One region of the Streptomyces sp. NPDC048353 genome, then DNA from elsewhere that is predicted to be linked to it. Evidence: riboswitches for the same ligand, from Rfam matches in the RefSeq annotation. Region 1 holds a riboswitch; each other region holds the start of a gene.
The links. Region 1 has a riboswitch for cobalamin ahead of cobN (cobaltochelatase subunit CobN). Riboswitches for the same ligand answer to the same signal wherever they lie in the genome.

Region 2: another riboswitch for cobalamin. It lies ahead of ACZ6RC_RS03045 (prenyltransferase/squalene oxidase repeat-containing protein); the one in region 1 lies ahead of cobN (cobaltochelatase subunit CobN).
Region 3: another riboswitch for cobalamin. It lies ahead of ACZ6RC_RS11220 (ABC transporter substrate-binding protein); the one in region 1 lies ahead of cobN (cobaltochelatase subunit CobN).
Region 4: another riboswitch for cobalamin. It lies ahead of ACZ6RC_RS18475 (ABC transporter substrate-binding protein); the one in region 1 lies ahead of cobN (cobaltochelatase subunit CobN).

What each region holds. Positions count from the first base shown of each region.
Region 1 covers NZ_JBVJGU010000005.1:403,105-409,928, reverse strand. The annotation lists gene cobN (cobaltochelatase subunit CobN) at 1-3,445, opposite strand, end outside; cobalamin riboswitch at 3,484-3,622, opposite strand; gene ACZ6RC_RS20490 (cobalamin biosynthesis protein CobG) at 3,666-5,108, shown strand; gene ACZ6RC_RS20485 (precorrin-8X methylmutase) at 5,105-5,764, shown strand; gene cobJ (precorrin-3B C(17)-methyltransferase) at 5,761-6,824, shown strand, end outside.
Region 2 covers NZ_JBVJGU010000001.1:681,838-688,661, reverse strand. The annotation lists gene ACZ6RC_RS03065 (TetR family transcriptional regulator) at 1-495, shown strand, start outside; gene ACZ6RC_RS03060 (ferredoxin) at 586-819, opposite strand; gene ACZ6RC_RS03055 (aldehyde dehydrogenase) at 819-2,288, opposite strand; gene ACZ6RC_RS03050 (MBL fold metallo-hydrolase) at 2,431-3,468, shown strand; cobalamin riboswitch at 3,703-3,827, shown strand; gene ACZ6RC_RS03045 (prenyltransferase/squalene oxidase repeat-containing protein) at 3,869-5,125, shown strand; gene ACZ6RC_RS03040 (SCO2322 family protein) at 5,122-5,847, shown strand; gene ACZ6RC_RS03035 (energy-coupling factor transporter transmembrane component T) at 5,844-6,824, shown strand, end outside.
Region 3 covers NZ_JBVJGU010000003.1:161,397-168,220, reverse strand. The annotation lists gene ACZ6RC_RS11245 (IclR family transcriptional regulator) at 15-803, opposite strand; gene ACZ6RC_RS11240 (hypothetical protein) at 1,341-1,580, opposite strand; gene ACZ6RC_RS11235 (hypothetical protein) at 1,644-1,820, shown strand; gene ACZ6RC_RS11230 (YoaK family protein) at 2,131-2,805, opposite strand; gene ACZ6RC_RS11225 (hemerythrin domain-containing protein) at 3,243-3,713, shown strand; cobalamin riboswitch at 3,927-4,117, shown strand; gene ACZ6RC_RS11220 (ABC transporter substrate-binding protein) at 4,366-5,583, shown strand; gene ACZ6RC_RS11215 (iron chelate uptake ABC transporter family permease subunit) at 5,580-6,683, shown strand; gene ACZ6RC_RS11210 (ABC transporter ATP-binding protein) at 6,680-6,824, shown strand, end outside.
Region 4 covers NZ_JBVJGU010000004.1:750,896-757,719, forward strand. The annotation lists gene ACZ6RC_RS18460 (hypothetical protein) at 1-663, shown strand, start outside; gene ACZ6RC_RS18465 (ABC transporter ATP-binding protein) at 745-1,563, opposite strand; gene ACZ6RC_RS18470 (FecCD family ABC transporter permease) at 1,560-2,669, opposite strand; gene ACZ6RC_RS18475 (ABC transporter substrate-binding protein) at 2,687-3,739, opposite strand; cobalamin riboswitch at 3,770-3,951, opposite strand; gene ACZ6RC_RS18480 (class I SAM-dependent methyltransferase) at 4,097-4,735, shown strand; gene ACZ6RC_RS18485 (hypothetical protein) at 4,895-6,214, shown strand; gene ACZ6RC_RS18490 (hypothetical protein) at 6,303-6,773, shown strand.

The DNA.
Region 1 (6,824 bases):
AGGCCTGGTTCTCCGGGTCCAGGACGTACGTCTCCGTGAGCTTGTCGTACATCCAGTCGGCGACCACGCCGGTCGTGGCGTCGTAGCCGAAGAGGTAGTCGACGGTCGCCGCCAGCTCGAACGCGCCCTTGTAGCCGTGGCGGCGCATCGCCTCGATCCACTTCGGGTTGACCACGCGGGCCCGGAAGACCCGCGAGGTCTCCTCGACCAGGGTGCGGGTGCGGACCGTCTCCGGTCGGGTGGAGTCGCCGATGTACGCCTCGGGGGCCGTGCCCTTCAGCGCGCGGACGGTCGCCACCATGCCGCCGTGGTACTGGAAGTAGTCGTCGGAGTCGGCGATGTCGTGCTCACGGGTGTCGGTGTTCTTCGCCGCCACCGCGATCCGCTTGTACGCCGTCTCCATCTCCGCCCGGGCCGGGCGCCCTTCGAGACCGCGGCCGTAGGCGTACCCGCCCCACACGGTGTAGACCTCGGCGAGGTCCGCGTCCGTGCGCCAGTCGCGCGAGTCGATCAGCTGGAGGATGCCGGCACCGTACGTGCCCGGCCGGGAGCCGAAGATCCGGGTCGTGGCGCGCCGCTCGTCGCCGTGCTCGGCCAGGTCGGCCTGCGCGTGCGCCCGTACGAAGTTGGCGTCGGCCGGCTCGTCGAGCGAGGCGACGAGCCGTACGGCATCGTCCAGGAGGCCGATGACGTGCGGGAACGCGTCCCGGAAGAAGCCCGAGATGCGCAGGGTGACGTCGACGCGGGGGCGGCCAAGCTCGGCGAGCGGGATCGCCTCCAGGCCGTTGACCCGCCGGGACGCCTCGTCCCACAGCGGGCGGACGCCGAGCAGGGCCAGCGCCTCGGCCACGTCGTCGCCGGCCGTGCGCATCGCGCTGGTGCCCCACAGGGAGAGGCCCACGGAGGTCGGCCAGTCGCCGTTGTCGGTGCGGTAGCGCTCCAGGAGGGAGTCGGCGAGCGCCTGACCCGTCTCCCACGCGAGGCGGGAGGGGACGGCCTTCGGGTCGACGGAGTAGAAGTTGCGGCCGGTCGGCAGGACGTTGACCAGGCCGCGCAGCGGCGAGCCCGAAGGACCGGCCGGCACGAAGCCGCCGTTCAACGCGTGGACGGCGTGACCGAGTTCGTCGGTGGTGGACGCCAGGCGGGGCACCACCTGCTCGCAGGCGAAGCGCAGGACGTCCGCCACCTCCGGGCCGTGGGCGCTCGCGATCTCCGCGACGGCGTTCACGGACCAGTCCGCGGCCTCCAGCGCCTCGACCAGCTGCCGGGCCTTCTCCTCCGCCTCGTCCGCCGTGCGCAGGGTCGCCGCCGACTCGTCGAGGCCCAGGGCCTCCCGGAGGCCGGGCAGGGCCTGCGTACCGCCCCAGATCTGCCGGGCGCGCAGGATCGACAGCACGAGGTTGACCCGTGCCTCGCCCGTCGGCGCTCCGCCGAGCACGTGCAGACCGTCCCTGATCTGCGCGTCCTTGACCTCGCAGAGCCAGCCGTCGACGTGCAGCAGGAAGTCGTCGAAGCCGTCGTCCTCGGGCCGGTCCTCCATCCCCAGGTCGTGGTCGAGCTTGGCGGCCTGGATCAGCGTCCAGATCTGCGCGCGGATCGCCGGCAGCTTCGAGGGGTCCATGGAGGAGATCTGCGCGTACTCGTCCAGGAGCTGCTCCAGGCGCGCGATGTCGCCGTAGGAGTCGGCGCGGGCCATCGGCGGCACCAGGTGGTCGACGAGCGTGGCGTGCACGCGCCGCTTGGCCTGGGTGCCCTCGCCCGGGTCGTTGACCAGGAAGGGATAGATCAGCGGCAGGTCGCCGAGCGCCGCGTCCGGGCCGCACGCGGCGGACAGGCCGGCGTTCTTGCCGGGCAGCCACTCCAGGTTGCCGTGCTTGCCGAGGTGGACCATGGCGTCCGCGCCGAAACCGCCGTCCTCGGCGCGCGCCGCGATCCAGCGGTAGGCGGCCAGGTAGTGGTGGGACGGCGGGAGATCGGGGTCGTGGTAGATCGCGATCGGGTTCTCGCCGAAGCCGCGCGGCGGCTGGATGAGGATCAGCAGGTTCCCGCGCCGCAGGGCGGCGAGGACGATGTCGCCCTCCGGGTTCCGCGACCGGTCGAGGAACATCTCGCCGGGCGCCGGGCCCCAGTGCTCCTCGACGTGGCGGCGCAGCTCCTCGGGGAGGGTGGCGTACCAGCGCTTGTAGTCGGCCGCCGGGATGCGGACCGGGTTGCGAGCCAGCTGCTCCTCGGTCAGCCAGTCCTGGTCGTGGCCGCCGGCCTCGATCAGGGCGTAGATCAGCTCGTCGCCGTCGCCGGAGACCAGGCCCGGGATCTCCTCGACGGGGCCGAAGTCGTACCCCTCCTCGCGCAGGCGGCGCAGGAGCGCGACGGCGGAGGCGGGGGTGTCGAGGCCGACCGCGTTGCCGATCCGGGAGTGCTTCGTCGGGTACGCGGAGAGGACCAGGGCGAGCTTCTTCACGGCGTTCGGGATGTGCCGCAGGCGGGCGTGGCGCACGGCGATCCCGGCGACGCGGGCGGCGCGCTCGGTGTCCGCGACATAGGCCGGGAGGCCGTCCTCGTCGATCTCCTTGAAGGAGAACGGGACGGTGATCAGCCGGCCGTCGAACTCGGGCACCGCGACCTGGCTGGCGGCGTCCAGCGGCGAGAGCCCCTCGTCGTTCTCCTCCCAGGCGGCGCGCGAACCGGTGAGGCAGAGCGCCTGCAGGATCGGTACGTCGAGGGCGGCGAGCGCCCCCGCGTCCCACGCCTCCTCATCTCCGCCGGCCTGCGCCTCGGCGGGCTTGGTGCCGCCCGCCGCGAGGACGGTGGTGACGATCGCGTCGGCGCCCCTGAGCGTCTCGATCAGCTCGGGCTCGGGGGCCCGCAGCGAGGCGACGTACAGCGGCAGCGCGCGGGCGCCGGCGTCCTCGATCGCCTCGCAGAGGGAGTCGACGAAGGCGGTGTTCCCGCTCATGTGGTGGGCGCGGTAGTAGAGCACGGCGACCGTCGGGCCGTCGGTCCGCCTCGGCTCGCGCTCCAGGGGGCCCCAGGTGGGGGCGGCGGCCGGGGCCTCGAAACCGTGGCCGGTGAGCAGCACGGTGTCGGAGAGGAACCGGGCGAGCTGCTCCAGGTTGGCCGGGCCGCCGTGCGCGAGGTAGGCGTGGGCCTCGGTGGCGACGCCGACGGGGACCGTGGAGCTCTCCATCAGCTGGGCGTCCGGGGCCTGTTCGCCGGAGAGCACGACCAGCGGCTTCTCCGTCGCCCGCAGCGTCTGCAGGCCGTCCTCCCAGGCGCGCAGGCCGCCGAGGAGGCGGACGACGACGAGGTCGGCGCCGTCGAGCAGCCCGGGAAGGTCCCCGGGGGCGAGGCGGGAGGGGTTGGCGAACCGGTACCCGACCGGACCGCCGGCCGCGCGGGCGCTGAGCAGGTCGGTGTCGGAGTGCGACAGCAACAGAATTCGCATGCGAGCGCAGGCCTTCCTCGGGGTTGTCCGCGCCCCGGGTGGTCGTGTGGACGGCGGGAGTTCCTGACTCACCCGGCCCCCGTTCCCGGGGCGGGCTCACAGTGGCGGGACCGCGCCGGATTCTCACCGGGCTTCCTCCCCGGGGTCCTGGGACCCCATGCCGTCTGCATAGTAGATCCTGCCCGCGGCGGCCCGAAGGGTCGCCCGCGACCACGTGGGTATGCTCGCCGCCATGCCGCCCACCCCACCCACCACGCCCAACCAGGGCGAACCCGTCATACGGGACCGTGGCGACGCCTGCCCGGGGGCGCTGCGCCTGCACCCCGCCGACGACGGGCACCTGGCCCGACTGCGGCTGCCCGCAGGCGCGTTGACAGTACGTCAGGTCGAGTCCCTGGCCGTGGCGGCGGAGGAGCTGGGCGACGGGCGGATCAGCGTCACCTCGCGGGGCAACGTGGAGCTGCGCGGCCTCGGCGAGGGCTGCGGGGCCGACCTCGCGGGGCTGCTCGCCCCGGCCGGACTGCTGCCCTCCGCCACCCACGAACGCGTCCGGAACATCGTGGCCTCGCCGCTGGCGGGGATCGACGGAAACGGTTGCGGGGACGCGCGGTTGTGGGCGCGCGAGCTGGACGCGCTGCTCTGCGCGCGGGCGTGGACGGCAGCGCTTTCCGGCCGTTTCCTCTTCGCCTTCGACGACGGGCGGGGGGACGTCGGCGGGCTGGGCGCGGATGTGACGTTGTTCTCAACGGGGGCGGGGGCGCCGGGGGTCGCTGCGACGGCCGGGGCCGTCCGCCCGCCCGCTCCGCCGGAGCACGGACACGGCCCGGAGCACACGGACGACCCTAAGCACGGACACGGCCCGAAGCACGCGGACGACCCGGAGCACGGGGACGCCCCGGAGCGCGCGGGCGGCGCGCTCCTGCGGGTCGGTCGCCAGGTGTTCCGGGTCGCGGCCGCCGACGCGCCGCGCGCCGCCCTCGCGGCCGCCGACGCATTCCTCGCCGCCGCCCGTACGGCCGGGACGGGGGCCTGGCGCGTCCACGAGCTGCCCGGGACCGTCCGGCCGGACCTCGCGGGCGCGCTGGCCCGCGCGGGCGTCCCGGCCGCACCGGACACCCCGGGCGCGTGCCCGGATCCGAGCGGGCAGGGCCCGCTCCCCGGCGTGCTCGCCCACCCGGCGACCGGCCGGCACGCGGTCTCCGTCGCCGTACCGCTCGGCCGCCTCACCTCCGCCCAGTTGCGCGCCCTCGCCCCTGGCGAGGGCGGCGAACTGCGGCTCACCCCGTGGCGCGGCGCCGTCGTGACCGGCCTCGCCGACCGTACGGCCGCCGAGGCGCGGCGGGACGCCCTCGGCGACGCCGGACTGATCACCCGCGACGACTCCCCCTGGCTCGGCGTCGGCGCCTGCACCGGACGGCCCGGCTGCGCCCGGTCCCTCGCCGACGTCCGGGCGGACGCCACCCCCGGCCACGACGGCGGCCCCCCGCCCCGCCGGCTGCCCGTCCACTTCTCCGGCTGCGCACGGCGCTGCGGCCATCCGAAGGGGAGCTGGGTGGACGTGGTCGCCACCGGCGACGGTACGTACGAGGTCGACGGCGTCCCCACCCCCCGAACGCAACTGGCGGCCGCTGTGGCGACAGCCCGTACACCCACCACGAGATGAGCGAGAGCAACACGATGTTCGACTACGAGAAGGACGGCGCGGAGATCTACCGCCAGTCCTTTGCCACGATCCGCGCCGAAGCGGATCTCGCGGGTCTGCCCGCCGACGTCGGCCAGGTCGCGGTCCGGATGATCCACGCCTGCGGCATGGTCGACCTCGTCCGGGACCTCGCCCACTCGCCCGAGGTCGTCTCCCGCGCCCGCGCCGCCCTGCGCGCCGGCGCGCCGATCCTCTGCGACGCGCAGATGGTCGCCAGCGGGGTGACCCGCAAACGGCTGCCCGCCGGCAACGACGTCGTCTGCACCCTCTCCGACCCCTCGGTACCCGCCCTCGCCGCCGAACTCGGCACGACCCGCAGCGCCGCCGCCCTGGAGCTGTGGCGCGACCGCCTCGAAGGCTCGGTCGTCGCCATCGGCAACGCCCCCACCGCGCTCTTCCGCCTCCTGGAGATGATCGAGCGGGGCGCCGGCCGCCCGGCGGCCGTCCTCGGCATACCGGTCGGCTTCATCGGCGCCGCCGAGTCCAAGGACGCCCTGGCGGAGCGGGGCCGGGAGCTCGGCCTCGACTACCTCGTCGTCCGGGGGCGGCGTGGCGGCAGCGCCATGGCGGCCGCCGCCGTCAACGCGATCGCGACCGAGGCGGAGATCCAGGCATGAGCGGCACCCTGTACGGAGTCGGCCTCGGCCCCGGCGACCCGGACCTGATGACCGTCGCCGCCGTGAAGGCCATCGAGGCCGCCGACGTGATCGCCTACCACTCGGCCCGCCACGGCCGGTCCATCGCCCGCTCCATCGCCGCCGCGCACATCCGCGAGGACCACGTCGAGGAGCGGCTGATGTACCCGCTCACGGTGGAGACCACCGACCACCCCGGTGGCTACCGGGGCGCGCTGGACGACTTCTACGAGGAGGCGGCGGCCCGGCTCGCCGCCCATCTGGACGCGGGCCGCACGGTCGCCGTCCTCGCCGAGGGCGACCCGCTCTTCTACGGCTCGTACCAGCACATGCACAAGCGTCTCGCGCACCGCTACGACACGACCGTCATCCCCGGTGTGACCTCGGTGAGCGCGGCCGCCGCGCGGCTGGGGGAGCCGCTGTGCGAGGCCGAGGAGGTCCTGACGATCATCCCCGGCACGCTGCCGGAGGACGAGCTGACGGCCCGGCTCGCGGGCACCGACTCGGCGGTCGTGATGAAGCTGGGCCGGACGTTCCCGACCGTGCGGCGCGCTCTGGAGCGGGCCGGGCGGCTGGACGACGCGCGCTATGTGGAGCGGGCGTTCATGGCCGGCGAGCGGACCGAGGCACTGGCCGGGGTGGATGCGGCGACGGTGCCGTACTTCTCGGTGGCCGTGCTGCCCTCCCGTATCGACGCGGTGGCGCCCGAGGCCCGGGAGCGCGGCGAGGTCGTCGTCGTCGGCACCGGCCCGGCGGGCGCGCCGTGGCTGACGCCGGAGTCCCGCGGTGCCCTGGTCAACGCCGACGACCTGGTCGGCTACACCACCTACCTGGACCGGGTGCCGGCCCTGCGGCCCGGTCAGCGGCGCCACGGCTCCGACAACAAGGTCGAGTCCGAGCGGGCCGAGTTCGCCCTGGACCTGGCCCGGCGCGGCCGGCGGGTCGCGGTCGTCTCGGGCGGCGACCCGGGCGTCTTCGCCATGGCGACGGCGGTCCTGGAGGTGGCGTCCGAGGAGCGGTACGCCGACGTGCCCGTGCGCGT
Region 2 (6,824 bases), on a different contig from region 1:
CTGTACCGCTACTTCCCTTCCAAGATCCACCTGCTGGTCGCGACCATGCAGGACCAGCTCCAGCACATGCACACGACCCTGCGGAAGCGGCCCCCGGCGGGCGACAGCTCGGCGGAGCGGGTGGCGGAGACGCTGATGCGCGCGTTCCGGGCGCTCCAGCGGGAGCCGCAGCTCGCGGACGCGATGGTGCGGGCACTGACGTTCGCGGACCGGAGCGTGAGCCCGGAGGTGGACACGGTGTCGCGGCTGACGACGGCGATCATCCTGGACGCGATGGAGCTGGAGCACCCGACTCCGGAACAGCTCTCGGCGGTCCGGGTCATCGAGCACACCTGGCACTCCGCGCTGATCACCTGGCTGTCGGGGCGCGCCTCGATCGCCCAGGTGAAGATCGACATCGAGACGGTCTGCCGGCTGATCGACCTGACCGTCCCCGGCGGCCCGGCCGCGCCCACGACGGCGCGCCCGCGCGGACGGGCCGGATCCACCGCGTAAGTCGTGTCCGGGGCTCGGAGCCGCCAAGGCCGCCCGTCGGCCACCGCGTCCGGACGCCGGGCCGCCGGGCCGCTCCCCGTCGCCCGCCGGCTACTCCTCGGGCGGAAAGACCGGTTCCCCGCCGTCGAGGAGCGTGATCAGGATCGCCTCCACCGGGCAGCCCTCGGCCGCCGCGAGCACGCCCTCGTTCGCGTCCGCCTCCGGGCGCGTCGGATGCGACTGACGGGCCGAGTCCAGCCGGAAACCGTCCGGCGCGTGGTTCACGCACATGCCGGAGCCGATGCACACCCCCCGGTCGACCTCGACGTGCCAGCGGTCGCCCATCACGCCCCACCCGGCCCCTCGTACCCGGCCGGCAGGTGGATCATCTTGTGCTCCAGGTACTCGCCGAAGCCCTCGGGCCCGAACTCCCGGCCCAGGCCGGAGTTCTTGTAGCCCCCGAACGGGCCGAGCATGTCGAGGCTGAAGGTGTTCACGTTGAAGGTGCCGGTCCGCACCCGCCGGGCGAAGTCGATGCCGTGCTCCACGTCCCCGGTCCAGACGCTGCCGCTGAGGCCGTAGTCGGAGTCGTCGGCGATCCGGAGCGCCTCCTCCTCGTCGCCGTACGGCAGGAGGCAGATGACCGGCCCGAAGATCTCCTCACGCGCGATGCGCATGGAGTTGTCGACGTCGCCGAAGAGCGTCGGCTCGACGTACCAGCCGCGCTCCAGGCCGGCGGGGCGGCCGCCGCCCGCGAGGACCTTGGCGCCCTCCTCCTGGCCGATGCCGATGTAGTCGAGGGAACGCTGCTGCTGACGGCGGGCGACGAGCGGGCCGACCTGGGTGGCCGGATCGAGCGGGTCGCCCACCACCAGCGCGCCCGCGGCGGCGGCGAGCGCCTCGGCGATCTCGTCGTAGCGGTTGCGCGGCGCGAGGATCCGGGTCTGGGCGACGCACGCCTGGCCGTTGTTCATCCAGGCCGCCGGGACGATCCCGGCGACGGCGGTCGCCACGTCGGCGTCGGGCAGGATGACGGCGGCCGACTTGCCGCCCAGTTCGAGGGTGACGCGGGTGAGGTTGCGGGAGGCGACCTCCATCACGCGCTTTCCGGCCGCGACCGACCCGGTGAAGGAGACCTTGTCGACCCCGGGGTGCCCGACCAGGTACTCGCTGACCTCGCGGTCGGCCGGCAGGATGCTCAGGACCCCGTCGGGGAGTCCGGCCTCGGCCGCGATCTCGCCCAGGATGTACGAGTCGAGGGGGGATTCCGGCGACGGCTTCAGGACCACCGTGCAGCCGGCCAGCAGCGCCGGGCCGAGCTTCGCCGCCGCCGTGAACTGCGGGACGTTCCACGGCACCACGGCCGCGACCACGCCCACCGGTTCACGCCGCACCATGATCGGCCCGAGGACCCCGGCGCGCCGCGACTCGTAGGTGAACTCCCGGGCGACGGTGATCGCGGAGTCCCACACCATCATCGCGCCGAGCGCCTGGGCGAGCACGCTCCAGGAGTACGGGGAGCCGTTCTGCGCGCTGATCGAGCGGGCGATCTCCTCGTGGCGTACGGCGATGGCGTCCTTGATCCGGGTGACGACCTCGATCCGCTCCTCCAGCGTCGCCCGGGGCCAGGGGCCGTGGTCGAAGGCCTCCCGGGCGGCGGCGACGGCCCGGTCGACATCGGCCCGCGAGGCGTGCGGCACGCGGCCGACGACCTCCTCGGTGTGGGGCGAGATCACCTCGATGACCTCGCTGCCCAGGGGATCGGTCAACCGCCCGCCGACGAAAAGCCTTCCGTGCTCCACAAGCTCGGTCATGACCGACTGCCTCCCGGAACCCGCGACGTTATCTGACTGTGTTTCAGAACTGATACCAGTTCTACTTATGATGGGCAATGCTCGAACGGATGCCGTCGGATGCCGTGCCGTCGCGGCGCAAGCCGCGGAGAGATGAGGGCCCATGAGCCAGGTGACCGAGCACGGCGGAGGCGTCTGGTCCCTCCGCGTCCCCATCCCGGACAACCCGCTCGGCCACACCCTGGTCCACGTCGTCGACACGGACCGCGGCCCCGTCCTGATCGACACCGGCTGGGACGACCCCGCCTCCTGGGACGAACTGGCCGCCGGGCTCGCCGCCCTGGGCACCTCCGTGGGGGACGTCCACGGCGTCGTCATCACCCACCACCACCCCGACCACCACGGCCTGTCCGGCCGGGTACGGGAGGCGTCCGGCGCGTGGATCGCGATGCACGCCGCCGACACCGCCGTCGTCCGCCGCACCCGCGAGTCGGAGCCCGAGGTCTGGCTCGACTACCTCGCCCGCAAACTCGCCGCCGTCGGCGCCCCCGAGGAGCACACCGCTCCGCTCCTCGCCGCCCGCGGGAGCGGCCGGATGCGGACCCTGCCCGGGCTGCGCTCGGCCCTGCCCGACCGCGAGATCGTCCCCGGCGAGCTCCTGGACCTCGCCGGGCGGCGGCTGCGCGCCGTCTGGACCCCGGGCCACACCCCCGGCCACGTCTGCCTGCACCTGGAGGAGGCCCACCCGGCGGGGTTGCCCGGCCACGGCCGTCTCTTCTCCGGTGACCACCTGCTCCCCGGGATCTCGCCGCACATCGGCCTCTACGAGGACCCGGACGACGACACCGTCACCGACCCCCTCGGCGACTACCTCGACTCGCTGGAGCGGATCGGCCGCCTCGGCGTCGCCGAGGTGCTCCCGGCCCACCAGTACGCCTTCTCCGACGCGGCCGGTCGGGTCCGCGAACTCCTCGTCCACCACGAGGAGCGGCTGACCGGCCTCCTCGGCCTGCTCGCCGCCCCCCTCACCCCGTGGCAGCTCGCCGAGCGGATGGAGTGGAACCGCCCCTGGGAGCAGATCCCCTACGGCTCCCGGACCATCGCGGTCAGCGAGGCCGAGGCGCATCTGCGGCGGCTGGTGAAGCTGGGCCGCGCGGAACCGGTGCCCGGCTCGGACCCGGTGGCGTACGTCGCCGTCTGAGGCGGCACGCCGACGGGCCGGGGCGGACGGGGGCACGCCGACGGGCGCGGCGGGGGGACAGGGCGGGGGCGGGGGCCGGGGCGCTCCGCGGGGGCCGGCCCGGGCACGGGCGCGTCGCCGACGGGGCCGGACCGCGGGCGCCGGCCCCGCCCCCGGTGTGAGGCACCTCGCACTCCCCGGCCGCCCCCGCTACGGGCCGGTAGAGTGGGCCCGTCGTCATCATGCCCGTACGGGGGGAAGCCGGTGGAAATCCGGCACTGACCCGCAACCGTGAGCCACCCCGCGTGGTGAGTCGGAATGCCCCGCCCGGGACGTGAACGCCGGCACCGTCGAGGAATACGGAGCCGAGCCTGGTGCCCTTGCGCGTGCCGGTCCTCGGCCGCAGGAGAGGCCAGCACCCATGACCACCGTCCGCCGCGGCGCCGCCGCGTTCGCAGCCGCCGCGCTGCTCTGCACCGGAACGGCTGCCGTCGCGTCCGCCGCGCCCTCCCCGACCCCGGCTCCCGCGATCCCCTCCGGGCTGTACGGCACGAAGGACCCGACGTACGACGGCGTCTGGCGCCAGTCGCTCGCCTTCATCGCCCAGCGGACCAACGGCGTCCAGCCCGCCGAGCAGGCCGTGAGCTGGCTCCAGCGGCAGCAGTGCGACAGCGGCGCCTTCTCCTCGTACCGCCCCGACCCCACCAAGCCGTGCGCCCCGGCCACCATGCTGGACACCAACGCCACCGCCGTCGCCGTGCAGGCGCTCTCCGGCGTCAAGCGCGACAGCGCCGACCCCGAGGCCCTCGCCAAGGCCGCCACCGCGGGCGCGGGCTGGCTGAAGGGCGTGCAGAACAAGGACGGCGGCTGGGGCTACAACCCCGGCAGCCCCAGTGACGCCAACTCCACCTCGATCGTGATCGGCGCCCTCGCCGCCCTCGGCGAGAAGCCGGGCGAGGTCGAGTCCGCCGACGGGAAGACGCCGTACGACGCGCTGCTCGGCTTCGCCCTCCCCTGCACCGACAAGGACGGCCCGGGCGCCTTCGCCTACCAGCCGGACAAGGCCGGCAAGCTCCTCGCGAACGCCGACGCCACCGCGGCCGCCACGCTCGCCGGGCTCGGCAAGGGCGTCACCGCCCGCGGCGTGAAGCCCGCCCAGGCCCCCGCCTGCGTCGGCCAGCCCCGGCAGACGGTCGAGCGGGCCGCCCGCAACGGCGCCTCCTACCTGGCCGGCGCGCTGGCGAAGACCGGGCACCTGAACACGCCGCCGATGCCGGGCGCCGCCGAGTCGGCCCCGCTCCCGGACTACGGCAACACCGCCGACGCCGTCGTCGCGCTCGCCGCGACCGGCGCCACCGAGCAGGCCACCGGGGCGCTGACCTGGCTGGAGAAGAACTCCGCCGCCTGGGCCAAGGAGAACGGCCCGGCCGCCTACGCCCAGCTGGTCTTCGCCGCCAACGCGATGGGCGCCGACCCGCGTGCCTTCGGCTCGGCCGACCTCCTCGCGCAGCTCGCCGCCACCGGCCCGGCGCCGCAGTCCTCGCCGTCCGCCTCCGCGGACGACCGGAAGGCCGCGGAGGACGGGGACTCCGGCTCCTTCAACATCTGGTGGATCGTCGGCATCGGCACGGTGGTCGGCGTAGGCATCGGCTTCCTGCTGAGCGGCCGCAAGAAGTGAGGTCCCGGCGCTCCTCCGCCGCCGCGGCCGTCACGGCCGCGGCGGTCGCCGTCCTGGCCGCGTCCGTCGCCACCCCCGCCCACGCCGGGACCGGATACCGCTACTGGTCCTTCTGGGAAGGCGACGGCGCCGGCCGGTGGACGTACGCCACCCTCGGCCCGGCGAGCGCGCGGCCCGCCGACGGCGCGGCGATCGGCTTCCGCTTCGCGGTCAGCCAGGACACGAAGGACGCCACCCGGCCGTCCGCGGCCGCCGACTTCGCGCGGATCTGCGCCGGTACGGAGGAGAAGCCGGACACCAAGCGGATCGCGGTCGTCGTCGACTTCGGCACCGCGGCCGACGCCCCCGGGGGCGAGACGCCCCCGGACCCGGCGCTCAAGACCGGCTGCGCGCGGCTCCACGAGGACGCGACGGGCGCGGAGGCGCTGGCGGCGGTGGCGAAGCCGCTGCGGTACGACAGCGCGGCGATGCTCTGCGGGATCGAGGGCTACCCCGCGAAGGGCTGCGGCGAGCAGGTCGCCGGGACGCCGACGTCCTCCGGGACCGGCTCGGAGACGGCCGGGACCGCGAAGCCCGAACGGACCGGCCCGACGTCCTCGGCCACCGCCGCCGACGGCGGCGCGGGGAACGACGGCGGGCCCGCCCTCGGGATCGCCGCCGGTGGAGCGGCCGTCCTCGTCCTCGGTGGCGCGGCGGTCTGGAAGGCCCGCCGCCGCGCATGATCCGTGCCCCCGAGGCGAACCGTTCCAACGCCCTGCACGCGGGCGCCTGGTGGCTCTGGGCGCTCGGTCTCGCCGTGGCCGCCTCCCGTACCACCAACCCGCTGCTCCTCGGTCTGATCGTCGGGGTCGCGGGCTATGTCGTCGCGGCGCGCCGCACCGACGCGCCCTGGGCCCGTTCGTACGGCGCGTTCGTGAAGCTCGGCCTGTTCGTGGTGGGCCTGCGCGTGGCCTTCTCGGTCGTCCTCGGCTCGCCGATCCCCGGCACCCACGAGCTGTTCACGCTGCCCGAACTTCCCTTGCCCGACTGGGCCCAGGGCGTCCGGATCGGGGGTCGGGTCACCGCCGAGCAGATCGTCTTCGCGGTGTACGACGGGGCGAAGCTGGCGACGCTGCTCATCTGCGTCGGCGCGGCGAACGCGCTCGCCAACCCGGCCCGGCTCCTCAAGTCGCTGCCGGGGGCGCTGTACGAGGCCGGGGTCGCCGTCGTCGTGGCGATGACGTTCGCGCCGAACATGGTCGCCGACGTGGTCCGCCTCCGCACGGCCCGGCGGCTGCGCGGCCGCCCGACGGGCGGGGTGCGGGCGGTGCTCCAGATCGGGCTGCCCGTCCTCGAAGGCGCGCTGGAACGGTCGGTCGCGGTGGCGGCGTCCATGGACGCGCGGGGGTACGGGCGGACCGCGCGGGTCCCGGCGGCGGTGCGGCGGACCACGAACGTGCTGACGCTGGGCGGCCTGCTCGGGGTGTGCGCCGGTTCGTACGGGCTGCTGGCGGCGGAGGGCGCCGGCTACGGCCTCCCGCTGGTCGGCGCCGGTCTCGCCGCCGCCGTGGCCGGTCTGTGGCTCGGCGGCCGGCGGACGGTGCGCACCCGCTACCGCCCCGACCGCTGGGGCGTGCGGGCCTGGGTGGTCGCGGGCTCGGGAGTGGCGGTGGCGGCGTTGCTGATCGCGGCGGACGCCTCCGCGCCCGAGGCGCTCCGG
Region 3 (6,824 bases), on a different contig from region 1:
CGGACACCGCGCGGTCAGTGCGCTCCCAGCGCCTGGCTGACCGCGTCCGCCGCCTCGATGACCTGGCCGACCAGTTCCGACTCCCCGGTCCCCGGCTTTCCGGCCGCGGAGAGGCTTCCGAGCAGGGAGGCGGGACCCCACAGGGAGATCGCGGCGACTACCGAACCCCGCGAGTCCAGGACGGGAGCCGCCAGGGAGGACCGGCCAAGCGCGCGTTCCTGTGCCTCGACGGCGTAGCCGGCTCGCCGCACCGCCTCGCACTCCTCGTCCAGCGCCTTGTGCGAGGTCACGGTGTACTCCGTGTGCGCCTCCAGCTCCGGACCGAGCAACGAACGGCGCTCGTCGCCCGTCATGCGGGAGACCAGGCACTTGCCCATCGCCGTCGCGTGCAGCGGGGCGGTACTGCCCGCCTGTGTGTACGCCTTGGGGGTGCGGCTGCCCTCGAAGTTGGCCAGGAAGACCAGATCGGCCCCGCGCAATATGCCGACGTTCGCGCCCAGCTCGGTGCGGGCCGCCAGTCCCTGCAGCACCATGCGGGAGGCCCGGTGGACGGGGTGGCCGTTCAGCGCCATGGTGGCGAGCGGCAGCGTGCCCAGTCCCAGTCGGTAGAGCCCGCTTATCGGGTTCCGCTCCACCAGATCGAACTGCTCCAGGGTCGCCAGCAGCCGGGAGGTGGTGGACGGACCCAGCTCGGCGTCCACGGCGATGTCGGAGACACGGCGCTCCGTGCTGCCCGAGCCGAGGGCCCGCAGGACGGAAACGGCCCGCTCGACACTCTGATTGGTCCCCTGCTCGGCAGGCATGGCGAGGTCTCCTCATCTGCGTACGCACGGCATTGCGAAGCCTACGGCGTATCCTACATTCAGATCTTGCAACCAGCTTGCACCATACGGTTCATCTCTTCAATCTGCCCGCCGTCCGCTGCTTCCCCTCAGGGGACGGTGCAAGTGATCGCACCCTAGCCGCAGAACCGCGACGCGTCGACGCGCCCGTATGAGGGGCCGGGCCCCGGCAGGACCGAGGGCGGGAGGCGGCGGGGCGAGACTCGCGACGCGGCCGCCGCCGGGACGTACAACGGCCCGCTGGGCGCGGCGGAGCTCATACGAGGGCGTTGGTCAGCACCACCCCGCCAGCCGGTCGACCAGCTCCGCCCGGATCCGAGCGGTTTTGAGCGCCGCAGCGGAGCCCCTTCTGGGAACGGGCGGCGGAGCCTGCCGGCCCCCGGCAGCGTGATGGTGCGTGCGTACGGAGGTGGAGTCCACCGAGACGTCCCAGTGCGTAGCGGCCCGCCCTTAGATGCGCAGGCCGGGAGCCGAGGCCCGAGGCGTTCTGGGGGCGGCTCAGCGGCCGGAGTGGTCGATGACGTTGCCGTTGGAGCAGTTGTTGACGTGGTTTCCGACCCAGTCGCCGAGGACCGGGACGACGGCTACCTCCTGGAGGCAGACGGCGGCGGCGGTGAAGTTCCAGGCGTTGGCGGCGTTGATGCCGCCGCCGAAGTTCGAGTCCTCGTCCGCGTGTGCGGGGGCGGCGATGGTGGCGGCGCACAGCGCCGCTCCGACTACGGTGATGATCTTCTTCATGGTGACGGTAACGAGGCCGGCGGCAGCAGGACACGCGACCGAGCCGTCCGGCTGAAGCACCCGGTGGCGCTGCTGGAACAGCCCGTACGCGTACCGGCGCTGGAGCACCGCGCCGAGGAACTGGACCCGCTGAACGCCCGCGCCGCAGCCGAGCATTACGAGGCGTTCGCCATCGGGCACGTGAACTTCTTCATCGCCAAGCCGGTCCTCGGCCGTTCGTTCACCGATCCGTGGAACTAGGTGCCGCCGCTACGCGGAAGCGTGTGAGCGGCACGAAGGTCGACACCTGCTCCGATAACTCCACCCGGGCCGACTCCGGCCAGTGCTGCATACCCTCCTCGCCTGGCGCCCTCGCGCGCCAAGCGAGGATCGCCGCTCGCAGCAATGCTCGCGCGGCTGCCCGGGCGGCCCGGCCCCGGCTCGGCGAGAGGTGCAGTCGCTCTTCCTGACAGCATCCAGCGCGCAGAACAACCGCAGGGCGGTAAGCGGGTCGGAGCCCTCGACCTCGTCCAGTCGCCCGCAGATCTGTGAGACGTGGGGGGCCACGTCCTCATACACGGCCCGCAGCGCTCCGGGGACGGGCGGCCACGACAACGCCGATCAGCAGTACCAGGACCACTACGAGAACACCCTCCACCCCATGGTGGGCGTGCACGAGACCGCCCGCGAGCGCCCCGGCGGCCAGCACGACCACCGACGCCGCCCGCCGCATGCTGCCGGGCCCAGGTCGGTCCACCGCGAGTCCGGTCAGGGTCCGCGTCATCACGGTGGTGGCCAGGTCCGGCACGCCCAGACGGTGCACGACGGCGTTCTGCAGCCCCATCCCGCAGGCCAACGGCACCAGGACCGCGTACCGTCCCCAGCCGGCTGCCTGACCGGCAAACGCGAGCCCGGCCAACAGGGCCTGAAACACGACCAGCGAAGCGAACAGCGCTCCAGGCTCGGTCTTCCGCCGCCACGCACCACCCGCCGCCGCCCCGGCCAGGAACCCTGCCAGCGCCACCGCCGACGCCGCCGCCGACAACCCGGCCACTCCTGACAAGGCGAAGCCCAGGAAGACCACATTGCCCGTCATGTTGGCCACGAACACCCGCCCCAGCCCGAGGAAGCTGGCCGCGTCCACCAGACCGCTGACAAACGTCAGCACAAGCAGTGACGGAACGAACCGCTCGTAGAGGTGCCCGTCGGGAAACAGCCACCGTGCGACCGTCCCACCACCACTCACCGCGGCCCCTCCCCGCAGGCGCGCTTGACCCGGGAGCCGCCGGCTTCCTTCATGACTCGTGTTCGTTGCACTCACTCACTGGAGCAGAAGGTGAAGAGACGCTCGACGTCACACGCCGCACGTGTGCTTACTCGATCGCCACGTCGCGAGGGTGCCCTCGGGGGCCGTGCCCTCGGGGACCGCAGTGAAAAACCGCAGGATCAGCGACAGCGAGCCGCACCGCGATCATCCGCAACGGACGCGGCCCCAACCCGTGACACCCGACGCCAAGGACTGCAGGCGCGCCTAGGCGGACAGTTCACGCCGAGCCGTAACGTCCCGTGCCCGGGTGCGGTACCGTACGGGGAGCGTCGCGTGCCGGTGGCAGACCGTGTCAGGCATGGAGGCGCCGGACCGAAGGAGGTCGACGATGTACTCGTCCCACCCTTCGCTCTCGCGTGTCTGAGCGCGAGACGACCAGGCTCGTCGCCTGGAGCCAAGAACTCCGTCAGGTGCACCACCGATTGCGGGAAGCGCTGTCCGTGACCCGCGCCTCCCTCGCCGACGGCACCCCCGGTGAAGCGGCCACCCGCGAACTGCTGCTGTACTGCCACGGCTTCTGCACGGCTCTCGACGCCCACCACCAGGGCGAAGACCGCACCCTGTTCCCCGCCATCGCGGCAGCGCACCCCCAGCTGCGCCCGGTACTGCGCTCCCTTGAGCAGGACCACTCGATGATCGCCTACCTGCTCAACGGCCTCCGCGCCGCGGTCGACCGGGCCGCGCCGCCCGAGGAGCTCGACCAGCACCTCGAAGGCATCGCCGCGATCATGGAGAACCACTTCCGCTACGAGGAACGGCAACTGCTCACTGTGCTCGAGACCCTCGAGCTGGAAGCCGTACCCGGCGAGGTCCTGGGCCCGATATGAGCCGGTGAGCGGTGAATCCGCTTACGCCTCGTCAGCAGTGCCGGCACGCAGACAGTGGGGTGGGGCGACCCCCCACTGCCAACGGCGTCCTGCCCAGGGGCGAGGGTCGAGCGAAGTGAAGCGGTCGCCGCAGGCTGCACCGGATGAACACTCCTTGTCATGATGGCTGCACTCCCGGTTGTGGCTGATCGCACAGAGGTTGGTCTGGCGAGGCGTGGCCGGTTCTGCGATGCTTTCGCCGAACAAGCGACGGCGGAACGAGGAAGCCGGTGTGATTCCGGCACGGTACCGCCACTGTGTAGGGGGAGCGACTCCGCCCATGGCCACCGCCCCATCAGGGGTGGGAAGGCCGGAGAAGCTGTGATCCCGAGTCAGGAGACTCACGCCGTCGCACCTCGATGTACGGGGCGGATTTCCCCAGGAGAGGCGGTGGCACTCGTGTGCCTGCGTATGTGTGAGGGCAGTTCCGCGCTGCCTGTGCTCCTCCGGAGCCGGCCTGCCCGGCGTGCCGCACGGGCTCGATCCCCCAGGTCCTGACGACCTCCTCCCTCAGCGGTTTCTTCCCGCACGCCGTATCAGGCGCACCGCCATGCCGGTGTGCCCTGCCCACGCATGCCCTCAGGAGTCAACTTTGTCGTCCGTAAGGCCCCTTGTGCCCGGTCGCCGTCAGGCTGCCGCAGCGGTCTTCCTGGCCGCGGCCCTCACACTCACCGCGTGCGGCGGCGCCTCCGGCCCGCCCGCCGATGCCAAAGCGGCAGCCGCCGGGAAGGGCTGTATCGAGGACTTCGACCCGGCCAAGGACTACTTCCCGGTCAAGTCCATGGTGAAGCACGCCGAGAACTTCACGCTCCGGTACGAGAAGAGCTACCAGGTCCTCACTGTCAAGGAGCCCTTCCCCAAGGGCAAGCCCGCGTCGTACGTCCTGGTCAAGTGCGGTGCGCCGAAGCCGGAGCTGACCGGTGAGCTGGCGTCCGCACAGCAGGTCACCGTCCCCGTCAAGAGCCTGTACTCCGCCTCCACCACCCATCTGCCGCTGCTCACCGAGACCGGCACCCTGGACGTGCTCACCGGTGTCGCGAGCGCCGTGGCGATCTCCTCCGCCGAGGTGCTCGAGCGGGTGCGGGCGGGCGAGGTCGTCGAGTACGCCAAGGACCGCACCCTCGACGCCGAAGCCGTCATCGGCGCCAAGCCGGACGTCCTGATGACCCAGGGCACCGACGACCCGCAGTACCCCAAGCTGCGGCAGGCCGGCATCGCCGTCGTCGCCAACGCCGAATGGCTGGAGCCGAGTCCGCTCGGCCGAGCCGAGTGGGTCAAGGCCATGGCCGCGCTCACCGGGGCGGAGCAGCGCGCCGGTGAGGTGTTCGACACCATCGAGGGCGACTACCGGAAGGTCGCGGCCAAGGGTGCGCAGGCCGTCGCGGCGGGCAGGCCCGTCGAGGTGCTGCCCGGAACGATGTACCAGGGCACCTGGTCCATGCCCGCCGGCGGCAGCTACGCCGCCCGGCTGATCAAGGACGCGGGCGGCACCTATCCGTGGGCGGGCGAGCGGGGCACCGGCGGCCTCCAGCTGAACTTCGAGGGCGTGTACGCCAAGGGCGGCCGGGCCCCGGTCTGGATCGCCGACCAGCAATGGAAGTCCACCGCCGACGCCGCGAAGGCCGACAGCCGGTACGGGCAGCTGAAGGCCCTCACCGGCGGTGCGGTCTGGACGAACACCAAGGCGGTCGGCCCCGGCGGCGGCAACGACTACTTCGAGCGCGGTGTGCTGCGCCCGGACCTGGTCCTGGCCGACCTCTTCGCGCTGATGCACCCGGACCGGGCGAAGGGCCACACCTTCACCTTCTACCAGCTGGTGCCCAAGGCGTGACGACGCACCTGACCGCCGCGACGGCCGCCGCCCCGGACACCACGCCGACGATCCGACCGGCGCGGCGGCGCCTCGCCGTCGTCCTCGCCCTCGTCGCCGGTACCGCCGCCCTGTTCGTCCTCACCCTCGCGACCGGCTCCCACCCGGTGCCGACCGGGGAGGTGGTGCGGATCCTGTTCGGCGGCACCGCCGCCGACCCGCGGTGGACCGTCATCGTGGAAGAGGTCCGGCTGCCGCGAGCGCTGACCGCCACCGCCGCCGGTGCCGCCCTCGCCGTGGCGGGCGTGCAGATGCAGACGCTGTTCCGCAACGCGCTGGCCGATCCGTTCTCCCTCGGGGTGAGTTCGGGCGCCAGCATCGGCGTCGCCGCCGTGGTGGTCGGCACCGGCGGCGCCGCCGGCAGCTTCACCGGCAACCTGGCCGGTCTGGGACGCGTGGGCGTCGTCATCGCCGCCTCGCTCGGCGCCGCCGCCGTGATGGCGCTCGTCCTGCTCCTCTCGCGATGGGTGAAGTCGGCCGTCACCCTCCTCGTCATCGGCGTCATGATCGGTTCGGCGGCGACCGCGGTCGTCGGGGTGATGCTCGTCTACGCCCGGCCCGAGCGCGCCCAGCAGTTCGTCATGTGGGGCCTGGGCAGCTTCAGCGCCACGACCTGGCCCGACCTCCAGGTCATGCTGCCCGTCATCGGCGCGGGACTGCTGGCGGCGCTGCTGACCGCGAAACGACTCAACGCCCTGCTGCTCGGCGAGGACTACGCCCGCACCATGGGCCTGAACGTGCGACGCAGCCGCAATCTGGCGCTGGCCGGCACCTCGCTGCTGGCGGGCGCGGCCACCGCGTTCTGCGGCCCCGTCGCGTTCCTCGGCCTGGCCGTCCCGCATCTGACGCGGGTGGCGCTGGGGACCTCGGACCACCGGGCGCTCATGCCGGCGTCGATGCTCGCGGGTGCGTTCCTCGCACTGGCGTGCGCGTTGCTGAGTCAGCCGCCCGGCACGGACTCCGTGCTGCCGCTCAGCGCCGTCACCTCGCTGTTCGGCGCCCCTGTCGTCATCGCGTTCCTGATCCGCAGCCGTCGCGGCGTACAAGGAGTGGCCTCGTGACCGACACGATGACCGAACCCGTCAAGGACACGGTCGGCAGACCGGACCGCCCCGGCGGTCTCACCACCCAGGGCCTCGGCATCGGCTACCGGACCCGGTCGCCGCGCGGGCGCGGAGCGAGCCGGGCCGTGCTGTCGGGGC
Region 4 (6,824 bases), on a different contig from region 1:
CGCCGCGTCTACGCCTCCCGGGTGGCCGCCGAGTGGATCCGTCAGCAGGACGCGCAGCGGCCCACCGACTACCGGAAGATCATCGACAGCAACGACGTGGCCAAGTGGCCGCTGCGCGGCGAGAACGCCGACTGGTCCAAGATGGACGTCTACAACCGCTACAAGAAGACCCTGACCGAGGGCATCGAGTGGTTCGAACTCGCCTACGGCGGCAAGGTCTACCAGCAGGGCGTCGGCGGCGTCGACTTCTCCAAGGCGCCGAAGCAGAACGTCACCCCGATCCGCTTCCAAGCCAGGCACAAGCATCTGCCGCGGACGACGAGGACGTCCCTCGCGACGATGACGGACGACGCCGAGAGCGAGGAGACGCTGTTCCTCGGCGGGAACACCGCGGCCAAGGCCTCCGGCGGAGGCGGCGAGGACCCGACCCCGACGCCCACGCCGACCCCGAGCGATCCCGGCACGCCGACCGAGGAACCGTCCGCTCCGGCTCCGTCGACCCCGGGCACCGGCGGCACCGCCGCACCGCAGGACCCGGACGGTGACCTCGCCGACACCGGCTCCGGCGCCCCCGTCGGCCTGATCGCCGGACTCGCCGCCGCACTCGCGGCCGTGGGAGGCGCGCTGGTCTGGTGGCGCCGCCGCGCCACCGACCGGGAGTAGCCCGCCGGCACCACCGCCGGCACCCGTGGACCGTCTCCGGCCCGCCCCCGCCTCCCGGCGGAGGCGGGCCGGACCGCGTCTCTAGGGGGTGCGCTCCACGCTCTCGCGGGCGGCGGCGCCCGTGGGTTCGCCCGGCAGGAAGGTCACCTGGGGCGCGCCCGTACGCGGGTGGACGGCGACCTCCGCCGTCACCCCGTACACCTCCCGCAGCAGGGCGGGCGTGAGCACCTCACCGGGCGGGCCGGTGACCACGACCTCGCCGTCGCGCAGGACGTAGAGGCGGTCGCAGTAGAAGGCGGCGAGGTTCAGGTCGTGGAGGGCGACCAGGACCGTGGCCGGCAGCCGGCGCACCAGACCCAGGACGTCCAACTGGTGCCGGACGTCCAGGTGGTTGGTCGGCTCGTCGAGGACCAGCAGGGCGGGCTGCTGGGCCAGCGCGCGGGCGATGAGCACACGCTGGCGTTCGCCGCCCGACAGGTGGTCGAAGGGACGGTCGGCCAGCGCCTCGGCGTCCACCCACGCCAGCGCGGACTCGATGATCAGCGTGTCCTCGCCGGTGTCGCCGTCGAAGAGCCGCTTGTGCGGGGTGCGTCCCATCGCGACCACGTCCCGCACGGTCAGGTCGAAGTCCGCGCCCGTCTCCTGCACCACGGCGGCCAGCGTGCGGGCGAGCCGGCGGACCGGCACGGACCACACGTCGGCGCCGTCCACCCGGACGCTGCCCGCCCGGGGACGCAGCACGCGGTAGACGGCCCGCAGAAGGCTGGACTTGCCGCTGCCGTTGGGCCCGACGAGGCCGATCACCTCACCGGACCGGGCGGTCAGGGAGACGTCCCGGACGAGCCGGTGCGCGCCCGCCGTGAGCGTGACGCCCTCGACGGTGAGTTCGGTGGCCGTCATGCCGCTCCCCGGTCGGCCGTGCGCCGGGCGTCCCGCCGCATCAGCCACAGGAAGAACGGCCCCCCGCACAGCGCCGTGAGGACCCCGACCGGGATCTCCATGGGTGCGGCGACCGTACGCGCCGCGATGTCGGCCCAGATCAGGAACACCGCCCCGCCCAGCGCGGCCGTCGGCAGCACCCGGCGGTGGTCGCCGCCGACGAAGAGCCGCACGGTGTGCGGCATCATCAGCCCCACGAACCCGATCGGCCCGGCGGCCGCCACCAGAACTCCGGTGACCAGCGAGAGCAGGACGAAGGTCCGCGCCCGGAACCGGGCGACGTCGAGCCCCATCGTCGAGGCCGCCTCCTCGCCGGCGAGCAGCAGATTGAGCGAACGGGCCTGGGTCAGCAGGACCGCGACGCCGAGCGCGAGCGCCGCGCCGGGCAGCCACAGGGTGGCCCACTGGACACCGCCGAGGCCCCCGAGGGTCCAGGCAAGGACCGCCCGGGCCTCGTTGCCCCGGTCGCTGGTCAGCAGCAGGACGTCCATGACCGCCGTGAGGACGGAGGCGAACGCCACGCCCGACAGCACCAGCCGCACCGAGGTGATGCGGCCGCCGGACCGGGCCGTCGTGTAGACGAGCAGCAGCGTCAGCAGGGCGCCGGCGAACGCGGCGACCGACAGGGACACCGGCCCGAAGAGGCTCACCCCGAAGACGATCACCGCGACGGCGCCCAGGGAGGCGCCCGAGGAGACGCCCAGCAGGTACGGCTCCGCGAGCGGGTTGCGTACCAGCGCCTGCATCGCGGCGCCCACCGCCGCGAGCCCGGCGCCCGTCACCGCGCCCAGCAGCACCCGCGGCGCCCGCACGTCGAGCACGATCGTCTCCCGCGCCTGCGACCAGGCGGGCTCGGAACCGTCTCCGGTCAGCGCGTGCGTCACGATGCCCCACACCTGGCCGGGGGGCACCGGCACCGAGCCGATGGCCATGCCCGCCGTCATCGACGCCAGGAGCAGCACGCCGAGGACGACCAGGGTGAGGGCGAAGGCGCGGCGGCCCGGACCGGCCGCGCGGGAGGCGCCCGCGGGACGGGCGGAGGAGCCGGCGGGGGGAGCGGCGGACACGGCTTTCGCCGGTGCCGTCACTGGAAGCGCTCGGGGTGCAGCCCGCGGGCGAGGTCCTCGACCGCGTACGGCGCGCGGACACCGACCAGCGTCGCCGTCAGCGGCAGCACCACGAAGCGCTTGTTCTTCACGGCCGGCACGTCGGCGAGGGCCGGCTGCGCCAGCAGGAACTTCTTCTTCTGCTCGACGTTCCCCGCACCCGCGTAGTCGTAGATGGCGATGACCTCCGGCTTACGGGCGACGACCTGCTCCCACGAGACGTCACCGAAGACGTCGTCGAGGTCGGCGAAGACGTTGGTGCCGCCGGCGAGGCGGATGACCTCGGTGCCGAGGCTCTTGCCTCCTGCGGTGAACGCCGACTTGTCGCCGCTGTCGTACACGAAGACGGGGAGGGCGGGAGCCCCCTTCACCGTCGCCGCGGTCTTCGCCACGCGCCCCTGAAGGTCGGCCACCAGCGCGTCGGCACGCTCCTCGACGCCGAAGAGGGAGCCGATGGCGCGGATCTCGTCGTACGTGTCCGTCATCGCCACCTTCTTCTTCCCGCAGTACTCGCGGTTGAGGTAGGTGTCGATCCCGGCGTCGGCGAACGCCTTGCGGGAGCGGCCCTCCTTCTCGGCGAACGCGCTGGCGTAGCCGCCGTACACGAAGTCCGGTTCCGCGTCGAGGACCGACTCGAAGGACGGCTCCTTCTTCGCCAGCTCCGGGATCGCCGCGAAGTCCTCGCGGAAGGCGGGCAGTACGGCCGAGTCGGGGAAGGCCGTGCCGACGATCCGGTCCTTCAGACCGAGGGCCAGCATCAGCTCGGCCGGGTGCTGATGGATGGTCACCACCCGGGAGGGCGGCTTGTCGTACGTGGTGCGCGTGCCGCAGTTCTCGACGGTGAGGGGGAAACCCTCGGCTGACGCACCGGGCTTCGCGCCGCCGCCCTCCCGGGCGGTGCCGCTCTGAGGGGAGGCGCCGCAGCCGGTGAGCAGGACCCCCGACAGGGCGAGGGCCAGGGCGGCGGCGCGCACGGGGCGGCGACGGGGCATGCTGCGCGTGCGGGGCATGCGGGACGTACTGGGGTACACGAAAAGCCTCCTGGGGAGTCCGCGCTCCTCGGATCGGGCCCGCGACAGGCCAGTTTCCTGACTCCCGGATCGGCGTACACCCCAGCCTTCCCACGCGGTGCGCGCAGTGGCGTCTCGACGGGTGCACTCCCCGGTCACAGTGGCGGGACCGTGCCGGTTTCGCACCGGCTTCCTGTCTCCCGTCGCGGTGATGACCAGGTGATCCTACGGTTCCGCGCCTCCGGCGCAAAAGGACGCCCTCTCGGCCCCGCGCCCCCTTGTTGCCGAAACGGCAAGCATCTTTGACGCCCCGGCGGGCCGTGGCGAGTCTGGACCCAGGTGCCGCCGGCACCGCGCAGTCGTCCCGAAGGAGCCTCGATGCCGACCCCGAAGCCCACCGATCCCGCCGAGTTCTGGGAAGAGCGCTACCGCACGAGCGACCGTGTCTGGAGCGGCGAACCGAACCCGCTCCTCGTGCGGGAGGCCGCCGATCTGACACCGGGCACGGCCCTGGACCTGGGCTGCGGCGAGGGCGGCGACGTCCTGTGGCTGGCCTCGCGCGGGTGGCGCGTGACCGGCGTGGACATCTCCGCGACCGCCCTGGAACGGGCGGCCGCCCACGCGGCGGAGGCCGGCTGCGCCGACCGGACCGCGTTCGAGCGGCACGACCTCGGAGTGACCTTCCCCGAGGGCGGCTTCGACCTGGTGAGCGCCCAGTTCCTGCAGTCGCCCGTCCCGCTCGACCAGGACGGGGTGCTCAGGTCGGCCGCCGCCGCGGTCGCCCCGGGCGGCACGCTCCTCATCGCCATGCACGCCGCGTGGCCGTCCTGGATGGAGAAGCACGAGTACCCGTTCGACGCGGACTTCCCCACCCTCGACGGCGTCCTCGCGGCGCTCGCCCTGCCGCACCCCTGGCGGGTGGACACGCTGGAGGGCGTGGAACGCGCCCTCACCGCGCCCGACGGCCGCCGGGGCACGCGGGTGGACAACGTGTGGCGGCTCACCCGCACCGCCTGATCCCGCACCGCCTGACCTCGTACAGCCCGCCCCGCAACGCCTGATCCCGCCCCTGCCTCGGGATGGCTCCCCTTCGCGGCCGCGCCCCCCGGACCCTCGACTCGCACACGCGTGTGATCATGACGGGCATGGGTCCGGGGAGGACCCAGGGGAGGGAACATGGCTTACACAGACACCAACGGCATCGATCTGTCCGGTCCGACCGGCAGACTGATCCAGACCGTCGACCTGGTGAAGAACCCGGCGCCGCAGGCGATCGCGACGGACACCGTCAACGGGCACGTCTTCGTGCTCCAGGTCGAGAGCTCGGCCACGGCCCCGGCCGGCAACATGTACCTCAACCGCATCGACCGGCGGACCGGCGTGCGCACGGGGGCGATGCAGCTGAAGGGCTTCGGCCACGGCCTCGCCATGGGCGTGGAGCCGGTCGGCGCCGACAGCTACGTCTGGACGGAGGTCGGGCCGCTCCACGTCACCGGCGGCGGCACCACCTTCGGCAAGGCGATCACGCGGTTCCGGTTCGCCGACGGGGAGGTACTCGACGGCGCCACCATCCCGGCGGAGCGGAAGTTCACCGCTCCCGGCAGCACCTCCGGCACCGGCCCCTCGACCGACCCGGTGCACGGCCTGCTGACGGTGATGTACCACAAGGGCGGCGACCGGCACTTCACCCGGTACGCCACGGCCGGTGCCGCCACCGGCGACTGGACGCCGGCCGGCCCGACGTTCGTCGTGCCCGACGGGGAGGACGTCACCCCCGCCGTGCCGTCGCCGTACCCGCTGGAGCCGAAGCTCACCTTCCAGGGCTTCGCGAGCCTCGGGGACGTCCTGTACGTCTACCAGTGGGCGCCGTACGACAAGGGCGAGGACCCGACCGTACCCAGCGAGTTCCCGGGCATCACCTTCCTCACGTCCTACTCGTGGACGACGGGGCTCAGGCTCGACCGGCAGGTCGTCACCGGCGCCGACGGCCTTACGCGGCGGGAGCCCGAGGGGCTGGCCGTCGAGGTCGACCCGGCGACGCGGGAGACCCGGCTGCTCTTCGGATTCAGCAACACCACGCCCGGCAGCGAGTTCGCGCGCGACGTCACGATCGGCTGGTATCCGACGAAGCCCGCCGTGGACGGGATCCAGGTGCTGTCGGACTGGGAGGACCTCGCCCTGGAAGCGGGCGTCACCCCGGGCGCCGAGCGCCCGCGCGGGCGGCTGATCGCGCTCGCCGGGACCACCTACCTCCAGATGCGCGGCACCCTGACGTGTTCTCCCGGCCTGACCGCCGACAGCAGGGTCGCCACCCTGCCGCACCGGCTGCGACCCACCCGTCCGGTCCGCCAGAACGTGCCGCGCAACAACTACTACGGCCGCTGCGTCTGCCGGATCGAGGCGGACGTCCACGGCGCGCTCTGGGCGTACGGCGCCACCGGCGACAACGCCGTCACCTGGATCGACCTCGACGGCGTCTCGGTCGCCTGGCGATGACGCCGCCCCGCGCCGGGGCCCGGGCCGTCACGGTCCGCCGCCCCGCCCCCCGCCGCTGCCCCGCCCTACCCGATCCGGAGGATCGCGCATGAACCGCCCTACTCCCAGCCGCCGTTCCCTGCTCGGCGCGGCTCTGGCCGCCCCCGCCGCAGCCGTCGCGGCCCCGCTGCTGACCGCCGCGCCCGCCGCCGCGGTCGACGGGTCGGACGGGTGCCGGCTCCTGGTCGACTGGACGGCCATCGTTCCGGCGCCCGGTGTGGTGCCGGAGGCCGCCGCACCGCTCCAGGCCCGGGTCATAACTCTCGCGGGCACCGAGTTCCTCCAGCTGCGGGGCACGGTCACCTGCTCGTTCACCGCGGACGCCCAGCTGGGCACGCTGCCCGAGACGATCCGCCCGCCGAAGCTGACCCGGGGCGTCTGCCCCCGCAACAACAGCCAGGGCATCAACGCGCTCCGCGTCGAGGCCAACACCCAGGGCGTCCTCACGGTCTTCGGGCCGCAGGCGACCAACAAGGTCACCTGGATCCAGCTCGACAACTTCTCGTCCGTCCTGCGCTGACCCTCAGGCCGGCGAGCCCTGGCAGCGCCACGGCCCGGAACCGCTGGACCG